DNA from 3 places in the Streptomyces sp. NPDC051064 genome. Region 3 is predicted to be linked to each of the others. Evidence: riboswitches for the same ligand, from Rfam matches in the RefSeq annotation. Region 3 holds a riboswitch; each other region holds the start of a gene.

Region 1 (9,322 bases), on a different contig from region 3:
AGGGGTTCGCCGACTTCGGTGCGGGCGACCCCGGTAACCGTTACGCCCTGCACGCCGTGGGGAGGTTCCTGCGCTTCGTTCCGGAGCGCTGGGCCCGTGACGAACCGCGACGGACCCAGCTGGTGCTGATCGGCTCCGGTATCGAGGCCGCGGCCCTGCACAAGGAGCTGGAGGCATGCCAGGACGCGTGGCAGGACGCCACCGAGGAGCTGGAGCGCAGCATGTGGGGCGTCCTGCGGTACGTACGGCAGCCGGACGACGAGGGCTGAGCCCCTGCCGCCCGGCCGGATGTCCTACAGAGGCCCGGCGATCACCGCGACCGGACTCGTCAGCGGTGTGCCCGAACCGTCACGGCGCGGATCCGGGTCCGGAAGCTCGGCCGGTGCGCCGTTCTTCTGGGCCGCCCGTGCCGGGGTCTCGCCCGCCCAGGCGAACACCAGGACGTCCTCCCCCTTGAGGAAGCGCTGGCAGCGCACCCCGCCGGTGGCCCTGCCCTTGCGTGGATACTGGTCGAACGGGGTGAGCTTCCAGGTCCGTTCGGAGTCGTCCAGCGTGCCGTGCGATCCGGCGACGGTGAACACAGCCGCGTCCGCGGAGGGATCCACCGCCGCGAACGAGAGAACAGTGGCGCCCGCCGCGAGCTTGACACCCGCCATGCCGCCCGCCGGGCGTCCCTGCGGACGCACCGACGCGGCCGGATAGCGCAGCAGTTGGGCGTCGGACGTGATGAAGACCAGGTCCTCCTCGCCCGTACGCAACTGCTTGGCGCCGACGATCCGGTCACCGTCCTTCAGCGAGATGACTTCCAACTCGTCCTTGTTGGCGGGGTAGTCGGGCACCACGCGCTTCACCACGCCCTGCAGGGTGCCGATGGCCAGGCCCTGCGGCTCCTCGTCGAGGGTGGTGAGGCAGATCAGCTCCTCGTCCGGCTCCAGCGTCAGGAATTCCGAGATCTGGGCACCGCCCGACAGGTTCGGAGCGGCATGGGTGTCCGGCAGCTGCGGCAGGTCGATCACCGAGAGCCGGAGCAACCGTCCGGTGGACGTCACCGCGCCCACGTCCCCGCGCGCCGTCGCGGGGACGGCGGAGACGATCGCGTCGTGCTTCGTGCGCCTGGCGTCCTCGGCCTGGGGGACCGGCTCGGCGTTGGCCGTACGGGCCAGGAGGCCGGTCGAGGAGAGAAGCACCTGGCACGGGTCGTCCGCGACCTCCAGCGGCACCGAGGCGACCTGCGAACCCGCCGACTCCAGCAGCACCGTGCGCCGCTCGGTGCCGAACTTCTTCGCCACCGCGGCCAGTTCGGCCGAGACCAGCTTACGCAGTTCGGCGTCCGACTCCAGGATCGCGGTCAGCTGGGCGATCTCCTCGGTGAGCTTGTCGCGCTCGCTCTCCAGCTCGATCCTGTCGAAGCGCGTGAGCCTGCGCAGCGGGGTGTCCAGGATGTACTGGGTCTGGATCTCGCTCAGCGAGAAGCGCTCCATCAGGCGCTCCTTCGCCTGCGCCGAGTTGTCGCTGTCCCGGATGAGCCGGATGACCTCGTCGATGTCGATCAGCGCCACGAGGAGGCCCTCGACCAGGTGCAGCCGGTTACGCCGCTTGGTCCTGCGGAACTCGCTGCGCCGGCGCACCACGTCGAAGCGGTGGTCGAGATAGACCTCGAGGAGCTCCTTGAGCCCCAGGGTGAGCGGCTGTCCGTCGACCAGCGCGACGTTGTTGATGCCGAAGGACTCCTCCATCGGCGTCAGCTTGTAGAGCTGCTCCAGCACGGCCTCCGGCACGAAGCCGTTCTTGACCTCGATCACCAGACGCAGACCGTGCGCCCGGTCGGTGAGGTCCTTGACGTCCGCGATGCCCTGGAGCTTCTTCGAACCGACGAGGTCCTTGATCTTGGCGATCACCTTCTCCGGACCGACGGTGAAGGGCAGTTCGGTGACGACGAGACCCTTGCGACGGGCCGTGACGCTCTCTATGGCGACCGTGGCGCGGATCTTGAACGTGCCGCGTCCGGCGGCGTAGGCGTCCTTGATGCCGCCGAGACCGACGATCCTGCCGCCGGTGGGCAGGTCGGGACCCGGGACGAAGCGCATCAGCGTCTCGAGGTCCGCGCCCGGGTGCCGGATGAGGTGGCGGGCGGCGGCGATGACCTCGCCGAGGTTGTGCGGGGGCATGTTGGTCGCCATGCCGACCGCGATACCGGAAGCGCCGTTGACCAGGAGGTTCGGGTACGCGGCCGGGAGGACGACCGGCTCCTGCTCCTGGCCGTCGTAGTTCGACTGGAAGTCGACGGTGTCCTCGTCGATCGACTCCGTCATCAGCGACGTGGCGTCGGCCATCCGGCACTCGGTGTACCGCATGGCGGCCGGCGGGTCGTCGTTGCCCAGCGAGCCGAAGTTGCCGTGCCCGTCGACGAGGGGCAGGCGCATCGAGAACGGCTGTGCCATGCGCACCAGTGCGTCGTAGATCGACGCGTCACCGTGCGGGTGCAGTTTGCCCATCACTTCGCCGACGACGCGTGCGCACTTCACGTAGCCGCGGTCGGGGCGGAGCCCCATCTCGTTCATCTGGGACACGATGCGGCGGTGTACGGGCTTCATGCCGTCGCGGGCGTCGGGCAGAGCCCTGGAGTAGATCACCGAGTACGCGTACTCGAGGAAGGAGCCCTGCATTTCGTCGACGACGTCGATGTCGAGGATCTTCTCCTCGAAGTCGTCCGGCGGCGGGGTTTTCGTGCTGCGGCGGGCCATCGCGGCTGCGACTCCTTCACAGATTCTGTCGGGCAACCTCAGGTTCTGACGCGGACCATTGTGGCCCGCCGTACTGACAACACCGACCTCGACCCGTCCGAAGCGGTCCTCAGGGCCTCCGCGGAGCCCCCGTTCACGGCAGTATCTACGACAACAATCACCCGGCGGGAACTTCGCCAGGTGCCCGTGCGCTTGCCTAGAGTGGCAGGTCCGGCAGGAAATCCTGTACCGATCGAAGGGACGTACATGCCCATGGGTCACACGGCCACAGCCCAGGCCGGTTCCGGCGGCTTGACGGCGACCGAGCACCGTCTGGCCAACGGCCTGCGCGTGGTGCTCTCCGAGGACCATCTGACCCCCGTCGCCGCGGTCTGCCTCTGGTACGACGTCGGCTCCCGCCACGAGGTCAAGGGGCGCACGGGTCTGGCTCACCTCTTCGAGCACCTGATGTTCCAGGGCTCCGGCCAGGTCAAGGGGAACGGGCATTTCGAGCTGGTGCAAGGGGCCGGTGGTTCCCTGAACGGCACGACCAGCTTCGAACGCACCAACTACTTCGAGACGATGCCCACGCACCAGCTGGAGCTGGCCCTGTGGCTCGAGGCCGACCGGATGGGCTCCCTGCTCGCCGCGCTCGACGAGGAGTCCATGGAGAACCAGCGGGACGTCGTGAAGAACGAGCGCCGCCAGCGCTACGACAACGTCCCGTACGGCACGGCCTTCGAGAAGCTCACCGCTCTCGCCTACCCGGCCGGCCACCCGTACCACCACACGCCGATCGGCTCGATGGCCGACCTGGACGCGGCGACGCTGGAGGACGCGCAGGCGTTCTTCCGTACGTATTACGCGCCGAACAACGCCGTGCTCTCCGTGGTCGGGGACATCGACCCGGAGCAGACGCTCGCCTGGATCGAGAAGTACTTCGGCTCCATCCCCTCGCACGACGGCAAGCAGCCCCCGCGCGACGGCACGCTGCCCGGCATCATCGGCGAGCAGCTGCGCGAAGTGGTCCAGGAGGAGGTCCCCGCGCGTGCGCTGATGGCCGCCTACCGGCTGCCGCACGACGGCACCCGCGAGTGCGACGCCGCGGACCTGGCCCTGACCGTGCTCGGCGGCGGCGAGTCGTCGCGCCTGCACAACCGGCTGGTGCGCCGCGACCGTACGGCGGTGGCCGCCGGATTCGGGCTGCTCAGGCTGGCCGGCGCGCCGTCGCTCGGCTGGCTGGACGTCAAGACGTCCGGTGGCGTCGAGGTGCCGCAGATCGAGGCGGCCGTCGACGAGGAGCTGGCCCGCTTCGCCGAGGAGGGCCCCACGCCGGAGGAGATGGAACGCGCTCAGGCGCAGTTGGAGCGCGAGTGGCTCGACCGTCTCGGCACGGTCGCCGGCCGCGCGGACGAACTGTGCCGTTACGCCGTCCTGTTCGGCGACCCGCAGCTCGCCCTGACCGCGGTGGGCCGTGTGCTCGAAGTGACGGCCGACGAGGTCAAGGCAGCCGCCCGGGCGCACCTGCGCCCCGACAACCGTGCGGTCCTGGTCTACGAGCCGGTCGAACCGGCCGACGAGACCGAGGGCACCGACGCGCCCGAGGGGGCCGACAAGTGACCGACGCCGCCGTGACTGGAGTAGCGATGGAGTACCACCCGCAGCCGACCGCCGGCGAGGCCAGGCCCTGGGCCTTCCCCGCGCCCGAGCGCGGCGCCCTGCCCAACGGGCTGACCGTGCTGCGCTGCCACCGGCCCGGCCAGCAGGTCGTCGCCGTGGAGATCTTCCTCGACGCCCCGCTGGACGCGGAGCCCGAGGGACTGGACGGTGTGGCCACGATCATGGCGCGCGCGCTGTCCGAGGGCACGGACAAGCACTCCGCGGAGGAGTTCGCCGCCGAACTGGAGCGGTGCGGCGCCACGCTGGACGCCCACGCGGACCACCCGGGTGTCCGCGTCTCCCTGGAGGTACCGGTCTCCCGGCTGACCAAGGCCCTCGGCCTGGTCGCAGAGGCTCTGCGGGCCCCGGCCTTCGCGGAGAGCGAGATCGAGCGCCTGGTGGGCAACCGCCTCGACGAGATCCCGCACGAGCAGGCCAACCCGGCCCGGCGCGCGGCCAAGCAGCTCTCCAAGGAGCTCTTCCCCGCCACCGCACGGATGTCACGCCCGCGCCAGGGCACCGAGGAGACGGTCCGGCGCATCGACGCCGCCGCCGTACGCGCCTTCTACGACGCCCATGTGCGCCCGTCCACGGCGACGGCGGTCGTCGTCGGCGACCTCACCGACGTGGACCTGGACGCGCTGCTCTCCGACACCGTCGGTGACTGGTCGGGCAATGCCGGCCAGGCCCGGCCCGTGCCTCCGATCACCGCGGACGACACCGGCCGTGTGGTCATCGTGGACCGTCCGGGAGCCGTGCAGACGCAGCTGCTGATCGGCCGGATCGGCGCGGACCGGCACGACAGCGTGTGGCCCGCCCAGGTCCTCGGCACGTACTGCCTGGGAGGCACTCTGACCTCCCGGCTGGACCGCGTGCTGCGTGAGGAGAAGGGCTACACCTACGGCGTCCGGGCCTTCGGACAGGTGCTGCGCTCGACGGCGCCCGGTTCCTCGTCCGGGGCGGCGGGTGCCGCGATGCTCGCCATCAGCGGCTCCGTCGACACCGAGTCCACCGGTCCCGCGCTGGACGACCTCTGGAAGGTCCTGCGCACCCTCGCGGCCGAGGGGCTCACCGACGCCGAGCGGGAGACCGCCGTGCAGAACCTCGTGGGCGTCGCCCCGCTCAAGTACGAGACGGCGGCGTCCGTCGCGGGCACCCTGGCCGACCAGGTGGAGCAGCACCTCCCGGACGACTACCAGGCGAAGCTGTACGCACGCCTGGCCGACACCGGCACGGTCGAGGCGACCGCCGCCGTGGTCAACGCGTTCCCGGTCGACCGGCTGGTCACCGTCCTGGTCGGGGACGCCGCTCAGATCAAGGAGCCCGTGGAGGCGCTCGGTATCGGTGAGGTGTCGGTCGTCAGCGGCTGAAAGAACCGGACATGACGGACCCCGGCGGCTGTACTTCCGCCGGGGTTCCGTCATTTGTCCGTATTGCAGAGAAGGTAGCAATTCGTCCTGTGGGATGTGCGACAAAAGGCCCTTTCCGTTTGGCGGGGGAAAGTCTCCCGATCTAGCGTCGGCGCGGCTGTCCGCCGGACGATTGCCGCGCCCGCGGCGCCGGACAGCCATCGCCGAGTCCCCGTCAGGCGCGAGCCTGGGGAGCCGGGGACCCATGAAGTCCCTGGGGTGAATCGGATCCCTGTACCTCGTCGGAGGCTCAGGGGCCCGTAGGAGACCTTCCTGCTCCGAACCCGTCAGCTAACCCGGTAGGCGAGAAGGAAGGAAAGGACCAGCCCCTCCATGGCGTTCATCCGTGCCACCGGGAAGCACCGTGCCCCGAGCCGCCTGACGCGCAAGAGTGCCAGGGTCGCCGGCGTCGCCGCCCTGGCCACCACCGGCGTACTCGGTGCCACGGCCTCCCCGGCCCTCGCCGCGGACTCCGAGGTCACCGCGGGCAGCACCGGCCTGACCCAGACGGTCGCCCTCGACACCACCCTCGCCGCCCAGATCGAGGCTCAGGCGAAGGCCCAGAAGCACCAGGCCGACGTCGCCGCGAAGGCCGCGGCCGAAGCGAAGGCCAAGGCGAAGGCGAAGGCCGAGGCCAAGCGCAAGGCGGAGGCCCGCGCCAAGGAGGCCCGCGAGGAGAAGGCGCGCGCCGCCCGCGCCGCCGAGCGCGCCCGGCTCAACGCCTTCCACCTCCCGGTCGCCGGTTCCCACGTCACCACCGGCTACAAGTCCGGTGGCGCGCTCTGGTCCTCCGGCTCCCACTCCGGCGTGGACTTCCAGGCCGCGTCCGGCACCTCGGTCGTCGCGGTCGGCGCCGGTACGGTCGTCGAGGCCGGCTGGGGTGGCGCCTACGGCAACAACATCGTGCTCAGGATGAAGGACGGCACGTACACCCAGTACGGCCACCTCTCCTCGATCGGCGTCTCCGTCGGCCAGAGCGTCGGCTCCGGCGAGCAGATCGGCCTCTCCGGCTCGACAGGCAACTCCACCGGGCCGCATCTGCACTTCGAGGCCCGGACGACCCCCGAGTACGGCTCGGACATGGACCCCGTCGCCTACCTCCGCGCCCACGGCGTCCAGGTCTGACCCCACGCAGCACCGCGATCTCCGACGAAGGCCCCGGCACCCGCCGGGGCCTTCGCCGTGCCCCGGGGCAGATGCGTGCCATAGCCCCCGCGGAAGTGCTCCCTGGCCAAAAGATATCCATGGATTCCACCCCGCCATCGGAAATTCCGGCCGGTTGCAATAGAGTCACAGAACAGGCGTCGATCGGCCGCGTTTCGCGGGGATTAAGGCGGAGGTTCGGACATGCGCATTCCCGCGCATTCGGTATGCACGGCAATCCGTGACGACATCGTCTCCGGTGTCTTCGAACGCGGCAGCCGCCTCACCGAAGAGGTGCTCGCGCGTCGATACGGCGTCTCCCGCGTCCCGGTACGCGAGGCGCTGCGCACCCTGGAGTCCGAAGGGTTCGTCGTCACCCGCCGGCACGCGGGTGCCTGTGTCGCCGAGCCCACCGAGCAGGAGGCGGCCGACCTCCTGGAGATACGCATGCTCCTGGAGCCCCTCGGGGCCGCGCGCGCGGCGCAGCGCCGCACCGAGGCGCATCTCAAGGTGCTCCGCGGCCTGGTCAGGCTGGGCCAGGAGCGGGTGCGCCGGGGCGAGGGGGAGGACCTGCGCTCCCTGGGGGGCTGGTTCCACGAGACGCTGGCGCAGGCCTCGGGGAGCCCCGCGCTGATCGCTCTGCTCACCCAGCTCCGGCACAAGATCGCCTGGATGTACGCGGTCGAGCAGCCGGTCCGCCCCGCGGACTCCTGGGCCGAGCACGGCGCTCTTGTCGACGCCGTCGCCCGCCGCGACGCGGAGCGGGCCAGGGCGCTCGCCATCCAGCACGCCGAGCGGGCGACAGCGGCCCACCGACTGCGGCTCGCGCCGGGGCACACGCCCGGCCAGGCCCGGGTGAGGACTTCGCAACACCCCGTAAACATCGGGGGAGTCCGTCATTAACAATTGCGCCGTATACAAAGAGAGTAATTATCGGAGGGCTTTCTTTTTGCTGCCCTGATCCATTCTTTCCGGAGCTCTGTCCGCTCCGCTTCGGGAAACGGAAAAGCCGCGGCTCCCGGTCGGGGGTGCCGCGGCTTTTCGCAGAAAAAAATCCGGTTCGAAGTGGCCGGAATCAGACGGTCTCCGGGAGCTCCTCGAGCCCTTCGGCGACCAGCTTGGCCAGACGGTCCAGGGCGGCCTCGGCGTTGTCCGCCTCGGATGCGAGCACGATCTCCTCGCCGCCCTGGGCGCCCAGGCCGAGCACCGCGAGCATGGAGGCGGCGTTCACCGGGTTGCCGTCGGCCTTGGAGATCGTCACGGGGACGCCGGAGGCCGTGGCGGCACGGACGAAGATGGAAGCGGGGCGGGCGTGCAGGCCCTCGGCCCAACCGACGTTGACGCGGCGCTCAGCCATGGTTCTGCCCTTCACGTAACAATGGGTTGTCTAGACCAGTCTCTCATGCAGTGCGCGCTGCCGTGCCCGGCACCGTCACCGGCCTGCCCGCCGTCCGCCGGCACCCCCAGCGTGCCCCTGTCGAGATCCCGCCGCTACCGGTGCCACGAGCCGTAGGCTTTGCCCATGGAGCCCACTCCGGAGCAGAGTCCGCATCACGCGTACCCCGACCACTGGGAGGCGGACGTGGTACTCCGCGACGGTGGCACCGCGCGGATCAGGCCCATCACCACGGACGATGCCGAGCGGCTGGTCAGCTTCTACGAGCAGGTGTCCGACGAATCGAAGTACTACCGCTTCTTCGCCCCGTATCCGCGTCTCTCCGCCCGTGACGTGCACCGCTTCACCCATCACGACTACGTCGACCGGGTGGGACTGGCCGTCACGATCGGCGGCGAGTTCATCGCCACCGTCCGCTTCGACCGGATCAACGAGCAGGGCAGGCCCGCCTCGGCCCCCGCCGACGAGGCGGAGGTCGCCTTCCTCGTGCAGGACGCCCACCAGGGCCGCGGCGTGGCGTCCGCCCTCCTCGAACACATCGCGGCGGTGGCCAGGGAGCGGGGGATCCGCCGTTTCGCCGCAGAGGTGCTGCCCGCCAACAACAAGATGATCAAGGTGTTCCGGGACGCCGGCTTCACCCAGCAGCGCAGCTTCGAGGACGGCTCCGTCCATCTCACCCTCGATCTGGAGCCCACGGCCGAGTCCCTCGCCGTCCAGCGCGCCCGTGAGCAGCGGGCCGAGGCGCGCTCCGTGCAGCGCCTGCTGGCCCCCGGCTCCGTCGCGGTCATCGGCGTCGGCCGCGCGCCCGGCGGTGTGGGCCGGACCGTGCTGCGCAACCTCCTGGGCTCGGGCTTCACCGGGCGCACGTACGCCGTGAACACCTCCTTCGCCGCCGATACGGGAACGGTCGACGGGGTGCCCGCGCACCGCTCGGTGGGCGAGACCGGCGAGCGGGTCGATCTCGCGGTCGTCGCCGTTCCGGCCGACCGGGT
Region 2 (9,322 bases), on a different contig from region 3:
GCGGCGGCCCGGGCTCGATCGCGCAGGCGCTGGACGCGATGTACGGGCAGTCGGGCATCGACTCCTTCTGGGACGCCTCCGGCACGAGGACGACGGTCAACGACCCGAAGAACGTGGCGGCACTGGAGAAGTACGCGGGCCTGTACAAGAAGGCCACCCCGGAGGCCGACCTCAACAACGACTTCACCAAGATGGTCGCCCAGTTCGACTCCGGCAGCATCGCCATGCTCAATCACAACCTGGGGTCCTACCAGGACCACGTGAGCTCGCTCGGCACCGACAAGTTCCGCGGTATCCCGCAGCCCGAACTGGCCGACGGCACCCGGGTGATGGTCTCCAACCCGGTCTCCGGCCTGGGTCTGCTCAAGTCGTCCGAGAACAAGGCGGCGGCATGGAAGTTCATCGAGTTCGCGGCGTCCCACGCCTCGAACTCCAAGTTCAGCGAGTCCGCGGGCCTGATCCCGGCCAACAAGGAGGCCGCCGAGGACCCCTGGCTCGACAAGGCCGAGACCACCAAGCTCGGTGCCGAGGCGCTGTTCTCGGGCGACACCAAGATCGTCCAGCTGCCCTACTACCTGCCGGACTGGAACACCCTGTCCAAGGCCGACAGCGAATCGGGCTTCCAGAAGGTGCTGCTCGGCAAGACGAGTGCCAAGGACTTCCTGGACACGTTCGCCGAGGCCCTCGACGAGGCCCAGGCGGAGTGGAAGGAACAGCAGGGCTGACGGGCCGGAGGCCCGCCCTCCCTCTCAGTCCAGGCCTTCCTCCCGCAACTGGTACATCAGGAGGAACGTCCGGTAGGTCTCCGCGGACACGTCCAGGCAGACGTCCGGCCGGAAGGTCCACGTCGACGTGTTGTCGAGGGCCCGCCGGCAGGCCGCCTCGGTCTCGGCCTCTGTCGGGATGTTCGAGATGAACGCGGCGATCAGCAGGACCACTGCGAGGACGACCACGCCGATACGGATGCGCATGGTCTCCCAACGACCGTGCGGCCGTACCGGTCACTCGGGCCGGCCGCTCGGGGACGGACTCGCGGGGCCGGTCACGGCAGCCCGGTCATTCGGGCTCGTCGGCGACCGGGGGCAGGTCGGGCTCGATGAACAGGCCCGCGTACTGCGGAGTGGGCAGCGGCGACGAGGCGCCCTTGTCGGCGGTCGTGGCCGCGGAGGCCGCGTCGGGGTGGCGCTGGGTCGTGCGGGCAGGCATGTCGGTCATCTCAGGTGTCCTGTACGTAGGTGTGCGGTGAGAGCCCCGTGACCGAATCGCTGCTGCGCTGCATGCCGGACCGGTCCTGACCGGTAGGGCGACGAGGTGCCGCTACCGGTGCCGCGCCGCTCCGGGGGCGTCCGGATCATCGTGCGGTGCATGCAGACTGTAACCCTCCCAGCACGGCTTTCCCCCGGTATTGCGAGCCCGGCGTGACGGTCAGTGTGGCGGTGCGGGCTCGATGTTCTGGTTTGCGTGGAAGAGGTTGTGCGGGTCGTAGGACCGCTTGATCTCCGCGAGCCGGTCGTGGTGGCCTCGGTAGGTGGCCCGGACCCGGTCCTGGGACTCGCCCGCGCCGAGGAAGTTCACGTAGCCGCCGCCCATGGAGTGCGGGTGCAGCGCCTCCCAGTAGCCTACGGCCCACTCCCGCAGCGCCGCTGCGTTGGCCGGGTCGGGATCGATGCCGGCGATGACGCCCGACCAGAGCGCGTCACGGTAGGCCCAAGCGGTGTCGTCGGGGCCGACTCGGCCGGCGGCTCCGTCGACCGGGTACAGGTGCATGGTCGACAGGCCGGTGGGGAGTTTCTCGGCGAAGGCGGTGTGCACGTCGACGGCGTCGTCCGTGATGCCGTCGAAGAAGTCACCGCGCCAGTACCACTGGAGGCCGGACGGCATCAGCGCGTCGAACATCGACTGCAGCGCCGGATAGGGCATCGGCGCGGTGAAGTGGAAGGCGGGCGGCCCCGGTTCGTTCACCACGGCGAGGGTCTCGCCCAGGGAGTCCGGGTCGGCCGTCGAGGACCAGACGACCCCGCACATCTTCTGTCCGTGTATCTCCTCGGGGAAGGGCGGCCCCGGCGGGACGCTCAGTGAGGCGAAGAAGCCGTACAGGTCGTCCGGTGCCTGCGGCAGGAAGTCGCGGTACCAGCGCATGACGTCCTGGAAGAGCTCCAGGGGCCATACGGTGATGCCGACGCCCACCGTGTCGACGGGGTGCAGCTCGAAGTCGAACGACGTGACGACGCCGAAGTTGCCGCCGCCGCCACGCAGCGCCCAGAACAGGTCGGGGTGCTCGCTCGGGTTGGTGGCGACGAAGCTGCCGTCGGCCAGGACCACGTCCGCGGAGACCAGGTTGTCCACCGAGAGGCCGTACTTCCGGGTGAGATAGCCGTGACCGCCGCCGAGGGTGAGCCCGCCGACGCCGGTGGTGGACATGATCCCCGCCGGGGTGGCGAGGCCGAAGGCATGGGTGACGTGGTCGAGGTCGCCCAGTGTCGCGCCGCCGTCCGCCTGTGCGGTCTGGGTGGCCGGGTCGACCCGTACGCCGTGCATGGGCGAGAGGTCGAGCGTCACGGCGTCGTCCCTGAGGCCGAGGCCGGGACCGCTGTGCCCGCCGCCCCGGACCGCGACGTCCAGGCCGTTGTCGCGGACGAAGTCGACGGCAGCCATGACATCCGCCGTGTCGCGGCACCGGACCACGGCCGCCGGCCTCTTGTCGATCATGGCGTTGTAGACCGTGCGGGCCTGCCCGTACTCCTGGTCGTCCGGGCCGATGACCGGGCCGCGCAGAGCTGTCCTCATCGTTTCGAGCAGGGTGCCGTCCATGGTCGTCTCCTAGCGCATGCATGCGCCCGGCCTCCCCTGGCACACCCCCGCATCGGGTGAGGCAGCTGGGCCGACGCCGGCACCTGGGATGCCGCGCAGACGGGACCGAACACCGAAAGGCTTGCCCTCCCAGCGTCCCGCCGCTCCGGACGCCGTGCAATCGCGGAGCCGTGCCCCGGTGCCGGCCCGGGCACGGCGCGGGCTCAGCCCTGCGGCGGTGTGCCGGGGGAGGCCGGGGCGGGTCTGTGCGGTGTGGGACTTCGGTAGCCCTCCAGACAGGAAAAACGCAAGATCGGGGGGTGCGGCAACACCCTTGAGCACGTCACTGCGCCTGGCAACTGCACAGTCCGCACGCTGTGTTGACGTATGGGGCCGGGGGTGAGGGGCCCCCTGTCGCGGGGGGTGCGGGGCAGGTGCGGCCATAAGTGGTCGGAGCACCGTCCCGGATGGCGTAGAGTTGCAATCACAACGGCGCGGGGTGGAGCAGCTCGGTAGCTCGCTGGGCTCATAACCCAGAGGTCGCAGGTTCAAATCCTGTCCCCGCTACTGAAGACAGAGGCCCGGATCCTTTCGAGGATCCGGGCCTCTGTCATGTGCCGTCACCCGCCCGTCCGGTGCGGGGCTTGACCTTGACGCTGCGTAAAGATCTAGCGTTTCCGGCATGGAGTGGTCCATCCAGGAAATCGCCCGGCGCGCCAGCACCACGAGCCGGACTCTCCGGCACTACGGCGACATCGGTCTCCTCGTGCCGAGCCGCACGGGCGCCAACGGCTACCGCTATTACGACCAGGAGGCCCTGGTCCGGCTCCAGCGCATCCTGCTCCTGCGGGAGCTGGGGCTCCCGCTGCCCGCGATCAAGGACGTGCTGGAAGGACAGCGGGACACCTCGGCGGCGCTCCGGGCCCATCTGCGCCTGCTGGAGCAGGAGCGCGAGCGCATCGGGCGGCAGATCGCCTCGGTGCGGACCACTCTCCGCAGGACCGAGGAAGGGGAGGAACTCATGGCCGAGGAAGTGTTCGACGGCTTCGACCACACGGTGTACGAGCAGGAGGTCACCGAGCGCTGGGGCAAGGAGGCGTACGAGCGGAGCGGCCGGCGGTGGCGCGGGCTGAGCGAGGACGGGCGCGCGCGATTCCGGGGCGCGCACGATGCCATCGCCCGGGACTACGGGGAGGCCAGGGCGGCCGGCCTGGAGGCCGGCAGCGACGAGGTGCAGGACATCGCGCGCCGGCACTGCGAGTGGCTGTCGGCGACCATGGAAGTCACGCGTGCGTATGTCACAGGCATCGGGGAGATGTACGTCGCCGATCCCCGCTTCGGGAGGAACTACGATCGCCACGGGGACGGAACCGCCGTCTTCGTACGGGACGCACTGACGGTCTACGCGCAGCACCGGCTCCCCGGCTGACCACCGGCGGGCGGGCGCTGCGGGGCGCTCCTCCCTTTGGCCGATGACGAGTCGCCGTTCGGCGCGGCTCCGGACGGCCCGGGTGGGGCGCGGTACCGTCCGCACCCGTGGGTGGAGCGGGCAGGAGCGCACAGGTGGGGAAGCGGGACGGACGGCGGGGGAGCTCACCTGGGAACTCCCGTTCCCGGATTTTCGTGCGCGCGCTGCCGGCTCTGATGATCGGTGCCGGCGTCGTCCTCGACCTCGCGACCCCGGCCGTGGTCTCCGCTGTTCCGCTCTTCGCCGCGGCGCCACTGATCGCCGCACCGTTCTTCTCGCTGGCCAGCACCGTCCGTGTCGGGGCGGCCGCGATCCTCGTGGTGCTCGCCATCCGGATCTCGGACGGCGCGCTCGGCAGGGTCGTGCCGGTCACCGATCTGCTCACCCTGGTCACGGTCGCCGCGCTCTCCCTCGTCATCAACCGCGTCGTGCGCCGCAGGAACGAACAGCTGGCCTCGGCACGGGTCATCGCGGAGACCGCGATGCGCGCGGTGCTCCCGACGCCCGAGGAGCGGATCGGCGGACTGCAGGTCGCGGCGCGGTACGAGGCGGCCCAGGCGGACGAGTTCGTCGGCGGCGACCTGTTCGCGGTCGCGGACACGCCGTACGGGGTGCGCCTGGTCCTCGGGGACGTACGGGGCAAGGGGCTGGACGCCGTGGCCGCGGTGGCCGTCGTGATCGGTGCGTTCCGGGAGGCCGCCGAGCAGGAGAGGTCGCTGGAGGGGGTCGTCCAGCGGCTGGAGCGGGCGCTGGCCCGTGAGGCCTCGCGACGGGGCGGGCTCGACTCGATGGAGGGGTTCGTCACCGCGGTCGTCGCGGAGATTCCGTCCGGGTCGGATGTCCTGCGGGTCGTCAACCGCGGGCACCCCGAGCCGCTCATCCTGCACGCGGACGGGGCGCTCGACGTGCTGGCGCCGACGGCTCCCGCGCTGCCGCTCGGGATGGGGCTGGACGCGTGGCCGGACCGGTCGGACGAGTGGACACTGCCGGCCGGGTCGATGTTCCTGGCGTTCACGGACGGGCTCTCCGAGGCGCGGGACGCGAAGGGCGTCTTCTACGACCCGGCGGCCCGGCTGCGCGGCCGGCTCTTCCCGGGGCCCGAGGAACTGCTCTCCGCGCTCACCGACGACGTACGGCTGCACACCGGCGGCCGGTCGACGGACGACCTGGCGCTCCTCGCGGTCGGCCGTCCGGCTCGGGGTCAGCAGGAGCGTCGGACGACGGTGAAGATCGTGGGGCGGGACCGTGGATGACCGGTCGCGACCGTCGGTAGTCGAAGGACCTCGCTCCGCATAACATTTGACGCACCGTCAGAAACTGCTGGCTGGATGAGGGGTGCTCAACTCGCCCGTTTGCGCCCGTTTGACCCCTGAAAGTCCAGGCCGGAGTCATGACTGATCCCTGGGAACAGCTTGGAATCGGACCCGGGTGTCTATTAACGTTCGATAACGCAGCGCGGTTGTACCTGCCGTCGCAAGAGACGGCACCGTGCGCAGCGCCGAATTCCGCAAGGGAACCGGGGAACCACCTACATGGGGTGAATCGGACACCTGTGTCTCGCGAGGGACGAAGGGGTCCGTAGGAGACCTTCCTGCTCCGAACCCGTCAGCTAACCCGGTAGGCGAGAAGGAAGGAAAGGAGTGCGCCCACGTGGCGTCCAATCAGCCTGCCCCCGAGGCCCCGTCATCCTTCAGGACCGGAAGCTTCGGTGATGAGGACAGGACTTGGGATGAATGGAACCCCACCGAGGAGTCCATCCGTCCCGTACGCGGCCGGCACCGCGTAGCCAAGCAGCGCGGTCTCGCCCGTAGCTCCACCGTCCTCGGCGTCGGCGTCATCGCGGCCGTCGGAGCGGGTGGCATGGCCACCGCGCAGAGCAAGCCGCCGGTCTCCATCTCTCTTCCCGATTCCATCGCGGACAATCTCCCTGACGCCAAGTCCCTTCCCGGCGTGGGCGCCTTCATGTCCGGCGACTCCGACTCGGACCACGAGACCGTCGCCGCGTCCTCCCCGCTGACCAGCGCGGGCATCACCGCCGCCGAGGCCGAGCAGGGCACCACCGACGCGGGCGAGGCGCTCCGCGCGCGCATCCTCCAGCAGGCCGAGCAGCAGCAGGCCGGAGCCGAGGCCGAGGCCAAGGCCGCGGAGGAGCAGGCGGCGGCCGAGGCGGCCGCGGCCGAGGCGGCGAAGCAGCAGAGCGAGGCGGAGGCCAAGGCCGCCGCGAAGAAGAAGGCGGCCGAAGAGGCGGCGAAGAAGAAGGCCGAGGCCGAGCGCCTCGCCAAGCTCGCCGCCAGCTACGCCATTCCGACCTCCTCGTACACCATCACCTCGACCTACGGGCAGTCCGGTTCGATGTGGTCGTCCGGTCACCACACCGGCCTGGACTTCGCGGCTCCGACCGGCACGCCGGTCAAGGCCGTGCACAGCGGCACCGTGAAGTCGGCCGGCTGGTCCGGCTCGTACGGCTACCGCACGGTCCTGGAGCTCGATGACGGCACGGAGATCTGGTACTGCCACCAGTCCTCGATGGACGTCACCGCCGGACAGAAGGTCACCACCGGCGAGACCATCGGCCGCGTCGGCGCCACCGGCAACGTGACCGGACCGCACCTCCACCTGGAGGTGCACACCCCGGACGGCACCGGCATCGACCCGATGGGCTGGCTGGGCAGCAAGGGTCTCTCGGTCTGATCCCGCTCGGACGCTGACTGATTCCGTTCGGGCACCGGCTGATTGCGTTCGGGCACCGCCTGATCCTGGGCGGACGCTGACTGATCCCGTTCGGACGCTGACGCCGCACGCGGCGTACCGGAACCCCGGCGGCCCTGACGTACGACCCCCCGACGTCAGGGCCGCCGGTCTGTCCGGGGCCGTAAACGGAATAGTGGCCTCAGTCGGATCGTTGTCGCCGGGTATGACTTCTCTGCGCCCGCTCGGTTCCTCGAGCCTTCAGGTCTTCCCCCTCGCCCTCGGCGGCAACGTCTTCGGCTGGACGGCCGACGAGGACCGCACCTTCGCCGTTCTCGACGCGTACGTGGCGGCCGGAGGCAACTTCATCGACACGGCCGACTCCTACTCCGCCTGGGTCCCGGGCAACGAGGGCGGTGAGTCGGAGACTCTCATCGGCAAGTGGCTGGCGGCCCGCTCCCGCCGCGACGATGTCGTCATCGCCACGAAGGTCGGCGCACATCCCGCGTACAAGGGCCTCTCGCCCACCACGATCAAGGCGGGGGCCGAGGCCTCCCTGCGCCGGCTCGGCACCGATCACATCGACCTCTACTACACGCACTTTGACGACGAGAGCGTCCCCGTCGAGGAGATCATCACCGCGCTCGACCAGCTGGTGAAGGCCGGCACGGTCCGGGAGATCGCCGCCTCCAACATCAGCCCCGAGCGGCTCCAGGCCTCCCTGGACTTCTCCGAGCGCGAGGGCCTCGCCCGGTACGTCGCGCTGCAGCCGCACTACAACCTCGTCTCGCGCGACACCTACGAGGGCGCGCTCCAGGACACGGCGGCCGCTTCCGGTCTCGCCGCCGTCCCGTACTTCGCGCTCGCCTCGGGCTTCCTCACCGGCAAGTACCGGGTGGGCGCCTCGGTCGAGAGCGCGCGGGCCGAGGGTGCGGCCAAGCACCTGGAGACCGAGCGCGGGCGCAAGGTGCTCACGGCGCTCGACAGGATCGCCCAGGAGCACGGTGCCGAGATCGCCACCGTGGCCCTCGCCTGGCTGGCCTCGCAGCCGACCGTGACCGCGCCCATCGCCTCCGCGCGTACGGTCGAGCAGCTGCCGGCGCTGGTGGCGGTGGCGGAACTCCGGCTGACCGACCAGGAGCTGGCGGAGCTGACCGAAGCATCCGCCTAGGACGGACCGTCGGGGCGCCCGCCGTCCTCCAGGTACGGGTTGTGGCCGCCGTAGTGCCGGTGCGGTGCGGGGAGGTGCTGCGGCGGGCCGCTGTACGGGAACTGACGGGGGAACGGCGGCGGGGCCGGCGGGCGGAAAGTGCGTAGCCGCCCCGTCGCGTGGGCCGCGTACGTCAGAGCCGGCGCCGCGATCTCCCGGCGGTGCCACAGATGGTGCAGCAACTCCTGCTCGCGGAGGGCGAAGTCCGGGCCGGCGCCGTCATGGCGTGCCCTCCGGCGCAGCATGGCCAGGGACGTGGCGAACGACTCGTACTCCGCGACGGCGCGGGCCGCGGCCCTGCCCCGGGCGCGGTCCGGGTGGCTGTTCCAGTGCCTGGCCATGTCGCGGGCCATGCCCCGCGCCCGCATCGAGGCCAGCGCGAGCGGCTCGGCGGGGGTCAGCCAGCCGGCCGCCGCGTACACCGGCAGCTCGGTGGAGAGCGTGCGCAGCTCCCGCTGGCGCGACCAGACCGCCAGCCAGGTCACCAGCCCGAAGCACGGCACCATGAACGCGCCGTACACCGCGTAGAAGCCGTACGGTCCGAAGGCCGACGAGCCGTTCCACAGGGCGTGCATGCCCATGGCGAGGGTGAGCCCGAGCAGGGGCAGGACGACCCGGCGCACCCGGTGGCGCGAGCCGCCGAGCGCCGCGATGCCGAAGCCGATGCCGGAGAGCACGGTGAACAAGGGGTGCGCGAACGGCGACATGACCACGCGGACGAAGAACGTCCCCGCCGTCACCGAGGCGAAGCCCGTGGTCCCCATCTGCTGGTCCTCGCCGAAGGCGTTGCCCAGGTAGAGGATGTTCTCGGTGAAGGCGAAGCCGGTCGCGGTGAACCCGGCGACCACGATGCCGTCGACGATCCCGCCGAACTGCCGTCTGCGGAAGAGGAAGATCAGCAGGACCGCGATGGCCTTCGCGCTCTCCTCGACGACCGGGGCGACGACCGTGGCCCCGAGGGTGTCGGCGCTCGCCGGATCCGCGGTGGCCGTCGCTATCCACCGGGTCGCGAAGGAGTTGGCGATGATCGCCACGAGCGCGGCGGCGCACGCGCCCCAGGAGAACGCGAACAGCAGATTCCGCCAGGGGCCCGGCTCGACCCGGTCGAGCCAGCGGAACGCCGCCATCAGCAGCGGCACGGGCAGCACGGCCAGCCCCAGCCCCAC
Region 3 (9,322 bases):
CCCCGGGAGGACCAGGACGACTTCCGCGACTGGGCGGGCATGATGATCCGGCACGGCGGCGGACCGCGCGGCGGGGTGGCCAGGTCGGTCAAGAAGATGCGCGGCTATCTCGCCGAACTCATCCACCGCAAAAGGGAGAATCCCGGCGACGACCTGATCTCCGGGCTGATCCGGGCGAGCGACCACGGCGAGCACCTCAGCGAGAACGAGGCCGCGGCGATGGCATTCATCCTCCTTTTCGCCGGTTTCGAGACGACCGTGAACCTCATCGGCAACGGCACCTACGCGCTGCTGCGCAATCCGTCCCAGCGCGAGCGCCTGGAACGCTCGCTGGCCGCCGGGGAGACGGACCTGCTCGCCACGGGCATCGAGGAGCTGCTGCGCTACGACGGCCCGGTGGAGCTCGCGACATGGCGTTACGCCACCGAACCCGTGACGCTGGGAGGGCAGGACATCGCGGCGGGGGACCCGGTTCTCGTGGTGCTGGCCGCCGCCGACCGGGACCCGGAGCGGTTCCAGGATGCGGACACCCTGGATCTCGCGCGCAGTGACAATCAGCACCTCGGATACGGGCACGGCATCCACTACTGCCTGGGTGCGCCGCTGGCCCGGCTGGAGGGCCAGGTGGCGCTGGCGACGCTGCTGAGGCGCCTTCCCGACCTGCGGCTTGCCGCGGAACCTGCCGATTTGCGCTGGCGCGGCGGGCTCATCATGCGTGGACTGCGCACGCTTCCCGTGGAGTTCGGTCCCGGACATCGGGTGGAAAAAAGTGACAGCCTGTCAACTCTGTGACTTTCACGTGATCTCCGCTGCATCGACTTGTGACACACGTTCGAGTACGGCTAGGTTCACCGTTCGACTCACCCGTCACACGTCAGTCACACGGAAGGCAATCCCATGGGCTCCGCGACCGGCAGACACCGTCGCCCTCGTCAGGCACCCGCCATCGTCGTCGCTGCAGGCGTCACCGGATCGGCCATTGCCATCCCGCTGCTCGGCGCGGGCGGCGCACAGGCCGCCGACGCGTCGACCTGGGACCGGGTCGCCGAGTGCGAGAGCGGTGGCATGTGGAGTGCCGACCTCGACAACGGCTACTACGGTGGCCTGCAGCTCTCGCAGGACACCTGGTCGGCCTACGGTGGCACGGCGTACGCGCCGCGCGCCGACCTCGCCAGCCGCTCGCAGCAGATAGCGGTCGCGGAGAAGATCCTGGACGACAAGGGACCGCAGGCGTGGGCCAGCTGCTCGGTGATCTCCGGGCTCTCCCTGGACGAGGGGCTGCCCGGCGTCGACCCGGGCGGCGAGGAGTCCGCCGAGCCCTCGGCCGAGCCCTCGGATTCCGCGACGCCGTCCGGGACGCCTTCCTCCGACGCGACCGACCCGGCGGACAGCTCGGACGACGCCGCCACCTCGGACGACTCCGACGCGAAGGGCGAGGCGGGCCGGGACGCGTCCGACGGCAGGACGGGCGAGGGTGACGAGGCCGGCACGACGCCGTCCGCCACTCCGTCCCCCGAGGCCTCCGGGACGTCCGGCGCCCCGAAGGGCGGCACGGAGGAGGGCGGCAAGCACCGCGGCACGCCGGCCCCTGAGGCGACCGCCAGGACCGGCCAGGACGACGGGCGCGAGTCCGGCCGCCACGCCTCGCGCGGTGAATCCGACGCGCGTCAGGGCGCGGAGGGGACGTACACCGTCCGCGAGGGCGACAACCTCTGGGCGATCGCCGACGCGCAGGAGCTTCCCGGCGGCTGGACCGCGCTCTACGCGGCCAACGAGGACGAGCTGGGCTCCGACCCGGACCTGATCCTTCCCGGCCAGACCCTGGACCTCGGGGCGGACGCGCAGGGCAGCCGGGCGGAGGCCGCCACCAACTGATCAAAAGCGTGAAAACACCCCGAAAGAGGGGGTAGTTCAGAGGCCTATGTCCGCTTATGCGTAAGTGAGACATGGGTCTCTTTGCTTCAACTGGTGCGTCCGGTCCGCCCGCTCCGTCCATATTGGCTCCGACCTGCGAAAACGACCCTCCACGTGGGGGCGTTACGGGCTGATTAGTCGTTATGTCCATCTTTGAATGTGGGGGTTGCGTGTGTTTACGGTCGGAGCCGCTCGCACCGCGGGCACCTTCGACCGTCACGCCGAATCCTGCCGTCGGCCGAAGGGAACCGACGCGTAAAGCGCCGTAGGCAGGAGCGGGGGACCCAGGTAAGCGCCGGACCCGGCCGTCGGAAGACGGGCGGAGACACGGCTAGGGGTGAAGTCGTCCGAAAGTGAGGGCGACCGGGCAACTCACAGGCCCGAACCCGACAGCTCACCTCGTAGGCGTCGGTGAGGAGAACCATGCTGCTTTCCAGCAAGGGCAAGCACCGTCGCCCGTCCAAGGCCGTCCGTGTCGCGACCCTGGCCGGTGTCGCCGGTGCCGCAGTCGCCGTACCGCTGATGGGCGCGACCGGCGCCTCCGCCGCCTCCGTCGACACCTGGGACGCCGTCGCCCAGTGCGAGTCGGGTGGCAACTGGTCCATCAACACCGGCAACGGCTACTACGGCGGCCTGCAGTTCTCGCAGTCCAGCTGGGCGGCCGCCGGCGGCACCCAGTACGCCTCCCGCGCCGACCTGGCCACCAAGGACCAGCAGATAGCCGCCGCCGAGAAGCTCCTCGACCTTCAGGGCCCGGGCGCCTGGGCCTGCGCCGGCGCCGGCGGTCTGACGAACGACGGTGTGGACCCGGGTGTCGACACCGGCTCCGCGAAGAACGGCGACACGGCCCCGCAGGCCGCGCCGGAGCGCAAGGCCGAGCAGCCCACCACGCGCAGCGAGAAGCGCACGGCTCCCGAGAAGACCGTCACCACCCCCACCGGTGAGAAGGTCGAGAAGGGTGACGGCGAGTACAAGGTGAAGTCCGGCGACACCCTCAGCAAGATCGCCGACGCGAAGAAGGTCAAGGGTGGCTGGCAGAAGCTGTTCAAGCTGAACGACGACATCGTCGACAAGGCCGACCTGATCTTCCCGGGTCAGCAGCTCCACCTGAAGTAGTCGGAACCCGAAGCAGTCGGTAGTACCCCGGGGTCTTCCTCCTGCCCCGGAGCCCGGCCCGGCGCGCAGACCCCCCGCGCGCCGGGCCGGGCCGCGTCCGGACCCTCCGACGGGGTGTGGACGCGGGCTCGCCGTAAGGGTGAGTGTTCAACTGTTGTGGTTACTCGTCAGTAGAATTCTGGAGCTTTGCCCGGAATGCAGGCCCTTGGGTCCTTTTTCGTCCCAGGGGACGGGCGGACGGCCGACGGAGCGCGCCGAGCCGGTTAGGCTCGTGGCGCAAGGCCACAGTGACCCTGCACAACCAGTGTCAGATCCCAGAAGGAGATGCCTCGTGCCGTCCATCGACGTCGTCGTAGCCAGGGAAATCCTCGACTCCCGGGGCAACCCCACCGTCGAGGTCGAGGTTGGCCTCGACGACGGCAGCACGGGACGTGCTGCTGTTCCGTCCGGCGCCTCCACCGGTGCGTTCGAGGCCATTGAGCTTCGCGACGGTGACCCCAACCGCTACCAGGGCAAGGGCGTCGAGAAGGCCGTCCTCGCCGTGATCGAGCAGATCGGCCCGGAGCTCGTCGGTTACGACGCCACCGAGCAGCGCCTCATCGACCAGGCGATGTTCGACCTGGACGCGACCGAGAACAAGGCCTCCCTCGGCGCCAACGCCATCCTCGGTGTCTCGCTGGCCGTGGCGCACGCCGCCTCCGAGGCCTCCGACCTCCCGCTGTTCCGCTACCTCGGCGGCCCGAACGCGCACCTGCTGCCCGTTCCGATGATGAACATCCTGAACGGCGGCTCGCACGCCGACTCCAACGTGGACATCCAGGAGTTCATGATCGCGCCGATCGGCGCCGAGTCCTTCTCCGAGGCCCTGCGCTGGGGTGCGGAGATCTACCACACCCTGAAGAAGGTCCTGAAGACCAAGGGCCTGTCCACCGGTCTCGGTGACGAGGGCGGCTTCGCCCCCAACCTCGAGTCCAACCGCGCCGCCCTCGACCTCATCCTCGAGGCCGTCAAGGAGGCCGGTTACGTCCCGGGCCGCGACATCGCGCTCGCGCTCGACGTCGCCGCGTCCGAGTTCTACAAGGACGGCGTCTACGAGTTCGAGGGCAAGTCCCGTTCGGCGGCCGAGATGACCGAGTACTACGAGGAGCTCGTCTCCGCGTACCCGCTGGTCTCCATCGAGGACCCGCTGTACGAGGACGACTGGGCGGGCTGGAAGGTCATCACCGACAAGCTCGGCTCCAAGGTGCAGATCGTCGGCGACGACCTGTTCGTCACCAACCCCGAGCGCCTCGCCCGTGGCATCGAGGAGGGCTCGGCCAACGCCCTGCTCGTCAAGGTCAACCAGATCGGTTCGCTGACCGAGACCCTGGACGCCGTCGAGCTGGCCCAGCGCAACGGCTTCAAGTGCATGATGTCCCACCGCTCCGGTGAGACCGAGGACGTCACCATCGCCGACCTCGCCGTCGCCGTGAACTGCGGCCAGATCAAGACCGGTGCCCCGGCCCGCTCGGACCGCGTCGCCAAGTACAACCAGCTGCTGCGCATCGAGGAGATCCTCGACGACGCCGCCGTGTACGCCGGTCGTTCGGCGTTCCCGCGGTTCCGCTTCGAGGGCTGACAGCCCGAGTCCGGAGCACCAGCCTCCGTCCGTCCCCGCATCCGGTCCCGTACCGTGTGCGGGGACGGACGTGCGTAACGGGGAGGCGTGAGACATGGCCGGGAAGGACCGCGACCGGTTCTCCACCGCGACCAGGCTGCGGCTGCTCGGTGAGCAGACGGCGGCCCGCGTCTACCGGTCCCAGAACCGCCGCCAGGCCCGCCGTTCGCGGCTCACCGGGCGGGCCGCGTTCCTGGCGCTGATCGTCTGCTCCCTGGTGGTCGCCCTCGCGTATCCCATGCGGCAGTACATCTCCCAGCGCGACCAGATCGCCGATCAGGAGAGGCTCTCGCGGGAGGCGCACGAGCGGACCGAGGAGCTGCGTGACGAGAAGGCGCGGCTCAAGGACGACGCGTACATCCGCCGTCTCGCGCGCCAGCACCTGCACTACGTGCTGCCCGGCGAGACCGGTTATACGGTGGTCGACCCGGACGCGGCCGAGGTGCGCCGGGGGGAGCCGGGGGCGACGGGGCGGCCCTGGCACTCGAACCTCTGGGACGGCGTCGACAGCGCGGACCGCGAATGACCCCGTCCCGGCACCGGGTTCCGTACCCGCGCCGCGTCTTCTCCCCGTACCGATTCATACAGTCCGACCGATGACATTCAAGGCAGGCATGGACACGCCCCCTCCGCAGACCGAATCCACCACGCCCACCGCCGCGGACATCGCCGCGTTCGAGCTCCAGCTCGGCCGGCCGCCGCGCGGGCTGCGCGCCATCGCGCACCGCTGCCCCTGCGGCAACCCGGACGTGGTCGAGACGCAGCCCCGTCTGGAGGACGGCACGCCGTTCCCGACGACGTATTACCTGACCTGTCCGCGTGCCGCGTCGGCGATCGGCACGCTGGAGGCCAACGGGGTCATGAAGGAGATGACCGAGCGGCTCACCACGGACCCGGAGCTGGCGGCCGCCTACCGCGCCGCGCACGAGGACTACATCGCGCGCCGTGACGCCATCGAGGTCCTGGAGGGCTTCCCGAGCGCGGGCGGCATGCCGGACCGGGTGAAGTGCCTGCACGTCCTGGTCGGCCACTCGCTGGCGGCGGGCCCCGGGGTCAACCCGCTGGGCGACGAGGCGATCGCGATGCTGCCGGAGTGGTGGGCGAAGGGGCCGTGCGTCACACCGTGCGGCTCCGACGACGCCGGGCCCGACGCTTCCTGATCCGCCGGTACACGTACAACCACAGGAGCCCCATGACCCGCGTTGCCGCCATCGACTGCGGTACCAACTCCATCCGCCTGCTCGTCGCCGACGTGGACCCCGCCACCGGAGAGTTCACCGAGGTCGACCGCCGGATGCGGATCGTCCGGCTCGGCCAGGGCGTCGACCGGACCGGCCGGCTGGCCCCCGAGGCGCTGGAGCGCACCTTCGACGCCTGCCGCGAGTACGCGGAGGCGGTCAAGGAGCTCGGCGCCGAACGGATCCGGTTCGTCGCCACGTCCGCCTCCCGCGACGCGGAGAACAGCGACACGTTCGTCCGCGGCGTCCTGGACATCCTGGGGGTCGAGCCGGAGGTCGTCACGGGGGACGAGGAGGCGCAGCTCTCCTTCGACGGCGCCACCAAGGAACTGGTGGGCAGCGACCACCTGGAGAAGCCCTACCTCGTCGTGGACATCGGCGGCGGCTCCACCGAGTTCGTCGTCGGTGACGACCGCGTGCGCGCGGCCCGGTCCGTGGACATCGGCTGCGTACGCATGACGGAGCGTCACCTGGTCCTGGACGGGGCCGTGGTGGACCCGCCCACGCCCGACCGGATCGCCGCGATCCGCGCGGACGTCGGGGCCGCCCTGGACCTGGCCGAGGAGAGCGTGCCGATCTCCTCCGCGGCGACGCTCGTCGGCCTCGCCGGGACGGTCACCACCGTCGCCGCCATGGCGCTCGGGCTCGAGGAGTACGACTCCGAGGCGATCCACCACTCCCGGGTCTCCCTCGCGCAGGTCCGGGAGATCACCGCGCGGCTGCTCGCCTCGACGCACGAGGAGCGTGCGGCGATCCCCGCGATGCACCCGGGCCGGGTCGATGTGATCGCCTCGGGGGCGCTCGTCCTGCTCGCGGTGATGGAGCGGACCGGTGCGCGGGAGGTCGTCGTCAGCGAGCACGACATCCTCGACGGGATCGCCTGGTCGGCGGCCTGATCACCGAGCGGGCCCCGGTGCGGCGAGGTGGCGCTCAAACGCTTTCCGGCCTGCACCTTTGAGCTGGTGGAGCCCTCTCCGGACCCGTTCGGAGAGGGCTTTCGCGAGGCCGCCCGACGAACTTCGTGAACTTCTTCACAAGGAATTCGGCCCTACCGGGCGAAGTTCTGCTCCTGGAGGGCGGTACGGGCCGCCCGGAGGCCCGCGCGCGTGTGCCGCGGGAGCGTTTCGGGGGTGTGGCGACGGCATGTCCCCGGCGGGTGGTTCATCTTGCCGAAGGGCTCAAGGGCCAGCTCACAAGTGGTGAACAACGTTCGCCGGAGCGTCGTGGTTCCCCGTTCGCACCATGACCTGGGTCACGTGGGCGGCGAAGTGTAGCAGAGGGTGGCGCATACCTTGTGAAGGGGCTCACGAGCATGCCCCCCTAGGGGGGTGGATACTCGATGGCATGAGCACCACGGAGCGTCCCAGGATCCTCGTTGTAGGCGGTGGGTACGTAGGCCTGTACGCAGCTCGTCGCATTCTGAAGAAGATGCGGTATGGAGAGGCGACCGTCACGGTCGTCGACCCGCGCTCGTACATGACGTACCAGCCCTTCCTCCCCGAAGCTGCTGCCGGCAGCATCTCGCCTCGGCATGTCGTCGTCCCGCTGCGACGCGTGCTGCCGAAGGCAGAGGTTCTCACCGGCCGTGTCACGACCATCGATCAGGACCGCAAGGTCGCCACGGTCGCGCCGCTCGTCGGCGAGGCCTACGAGCTGCCCTTCGACTACCTGGTCATCGCGATGGGCGCGGTCTCCCGCACCTTCCCGATCCCCGGCCTCGCCGAGCAGGGCATCGGCATGAAGGGCATCGAGGAGTCCATCGGTCTGCGCAACCACGTCCTCGAGCAGCTGGACAAGGCCGACTCGACGACCGATGAGGACGTCCGCCGCAAGGCGCTGACGTTCGTCTTCGTGGGCGGCGGCTTCGCCGGCGCGGAGACCATCGGCGAGGTCGAGGACATGGCGCGCGACGCGGCGAAGTACTACACGAGCGTGAAGCGCGAGGACATGCGCTTCATCCTGGTCGACGCCGCCGACAAGATCCTTCCCGAGGTCGGCCCGAAGCTGGGTGCGTACGGCAAGGAGCACCTGGAGAGCCGCGGTGTCGAGGTCTACCTCTCGACCTCCATGGACTCCTGCGTCGACGGCCACGTGGTGCTGAAGAACGGCCTCGAGGTCGACTCCAGCACGATCGTGTGGACGGCCGGCGTGAAGCCGAACCCGGCGCTGGCCCGCTTCGGTCTGCCGCTCGGCCCGCGTGGTCACGTGGACACCTCCGAGAAGCTCCAGGTGCAGGGCACCGACTACATCTGGGCCGCGGGCGACAACGCCCAGGTGCCGGACATGGTCGGCCGCCGCGCCGGTAACCCGAACGCCTGGTGCCCGCCGAACGCCCAGCACGCGCTGCGTCAGGCGAAGGTCCTCGGCGACAACGTCATCTCCGGCATGCGGGGCTTCCCGCAGAAGGAGTACAGCCACGCCAACAAGGGTGCGGTCGCCGGTCTCGGCCTGCACAAGGGCGTCGCGATGATCGTCATGGGCAAGGTGAAGATCAAGGTCAAGGGCCGTCTCGCCTGGTACATGCACCGCGGCTACCACGGCATGGCCATGCCGACCTGGAACCGTAAGATCCGGATCTTCGCGGACTGGACGCTGGCGATGTTCCTGAAGCGCGAGGTCGTCTCGCTCGGCGCCATGGAGACGCCGCGCGAGGAGTTCTACGAGGCCGCCAAGCCGAGCCCGGCTCCCGTCGCGGCCAAGGCCGACGGCGACAAGAGCACGACCGGCGAAAAGGCCAAGGCCTCCTAGCGCCTGTACGGAACCGAAGGGGTCGTCCGCCATCCGTGGTGCGGGCGGCCCTTTCGGCGTTTCCGGACCCCGTCAACTAGATGGCAAGTGCAGCTATTTTGCCGTTCCATTGCCCGGGATTGGGATGGCGCGGGCGTGGGAAGACGTTGACGCTGGTGTACCTCGCTGCGGCCCCGAGGTGTCGCGGCCCGGTTCGGGTGCGTATATGCGAATTTAGGCACGTTCGGAAACACCACCACGGAGGTGTGCACCATGGCCGACGCCGCATCGCGGCTGACCGCTCTTGCCGAAGAGTTGCTGGGAGACCCCCTGCCCGTCCGGATCCGGGCCTGGGACGGCAGCGAATCCGGGCCGCCGGGTGCCCCCGCCCTGGTCCTGCGTCACCGCCGCGCCCTGCGCCGACTGCTCTGGAAGCCGGGCGAGTTGGGCCTCGCCCGCGCCTGGGTGGCCGGCGAGATCGACGTCGAGGGCGACCTGTACGCGACCCTGGACGCCCTGGCCTCGCTCCTCTGGGAACGGGGTGCCGACGCGAAGGACTCCGTCCACCCCGTCCGCAACCCCAGGGTGCGGGCGTTCGCCCGCGGCCTCGTCCAGCTGGCCGGGCCCTATCCGCCGCCGCCCCCGCCCGCCGAGGAGGTCCGCCGCCGCA

What was found. Region 3 has a riboswitch for cyclic di-AMP ahead of ACIBCU_RS31935 (transglycosylase family protein). Riboswitches for the same ligand answer to the same signal wherever they lie in the genome.
Positions count from the first base shown of each region.
Region 1: linked by a shared signal. The riboswitch ahead of ACIBCU_RS20760 (M23 family metallopeptidase) and the one ahead of ACIBCU_RS31935 (transglycosylase family protein) in region 3 are both predicted to bind cyclic di-AMP.
Region 2: linked by a shared signal. The riboswitch ahead of ACIBCU_RS18115 (M23 family metallopeptidase) and the one ahead of ACIBCU_RS31935 (transglycosylase family protein) in region 3 are both predicted to bind cyclic di-AMP.

Region 1 is NZ_JBITFK010000005.1:559,998-569,319, reverse strand. It holds gene ACIBCU_RS20780 (CobW family GTP-binding protein) at 1-269, shown strand, start outside; gene ACIBCU_RS20775 (DNA topoisomerase (ATP-hydrolyzing) subunit A) at 294-2,744, opposite strand; gene ACIBCU_RS20770 (M16 family metallopeptidase) at 2,991-4,343, shown strand; gene ACIBCU_RS20765 (pitrilysin family protein) at 4,370-5,752, shown strand; cyclic di-AMP (ydaO/yuaA leader) riboswitch at 5,944-6,112, shown strand; gene ACIBCU_RS20760 (M23 family metallopeptidase) at 6,125-6,916, shown strand; gene ACIBCU_RS20755 (GntR family transcriptional regulator) at 7,139-7,837, shown strand; gene ACIBCU_RS20750 (HPr family phosphocarrier protein) at 8,010-8,291, opposite strand; gene ACIBCU_RS20745 (GNAT family N-acetyltransferase) at 8,457-9,322, shown strand, end outside.
Region 2 is NZ_JBITFK010000004.1:671,878-681,199, forward strand. It holds gene ACIBCU_RS18080 (ABC transporter substrate-binding protein) at 1-725, shown strand, start outside; gene ACIBCU_RS18085 (hypothetical protein) at 750-971, opposite strand; gene ACIBCU_RS18090 (hypothetical protein) at 1,057-1,215, opposite strand; gene ACIBCU_RS18095 (FAD-binding oxidoreductase) at 1,426-2,811, opposite strand; tRNA gene ACIBCU_RS18100 (tRNA-Met) at 3,284-3,357, shown strand; gene ACIBCU_RS18105 (MerR family transcriptional regulator) at 3,473-4,219, shown strand; gene ACIBCU_RS18110 (PP2C family protein-serine/threonine phosphatase) at 4,354-5,511, shown strand; cyclic di-AMP (ydaO/yuaA leader) riboswitch at 5,745-5,897, shown strand; gene ACIBCU_RS18115 (M23 family metallopeptidase) at 5,909-6,949, shown strand; gene ACIBCU_RS18120 (aldo/keto reductase) at 7,173-8,117, shown strand; gene ACIBCU_RS18125 (PrsW family intramembrane metalloprotease) at 8,114-9,322, opposite strand, start outside.
Region 3 is NZ_JBITFK010000010.1:254,246-263,567, forward strand. It holds gene ACIBCU_RS31925 (cytochrome P450) at 1-792, shown strand, start outside; gene ACIBCU_RS31930 (transglycosylase family protein) at 898-1,875, shown strand; cyclic di-AMP (ydaO/yuaA leader) riboswitch at 2,166-2,337, shown strand; gene ACIBCU_RS31935 (transglycosylase family protein) at 2,338-3,030, shown strand; gene eno (phosphopyruvate hydratase) at 3,362-4,648, shown strand; gene ACIBCU_RS31945 (septum formation initiator family protein) at 4,743-5,213, shown strand; gene ACIBCU_RS31950 (DUF501 domain-containing protein) at 5,302-5,847, shown strand; gene ACIBCU_RS31955 (Ppx/GppA phosphatase family protein) at 5,880-6,821, shown strand; gene ACIBCU_RS31960 (NAD(P)/FAD-dependent oxidoreductase) at 7,270-8,673, shown strand; gene ACIBCU_RS31965 (class I SAM-dependent methyltransferase) at 8,926-9,322, shown strand, end outside.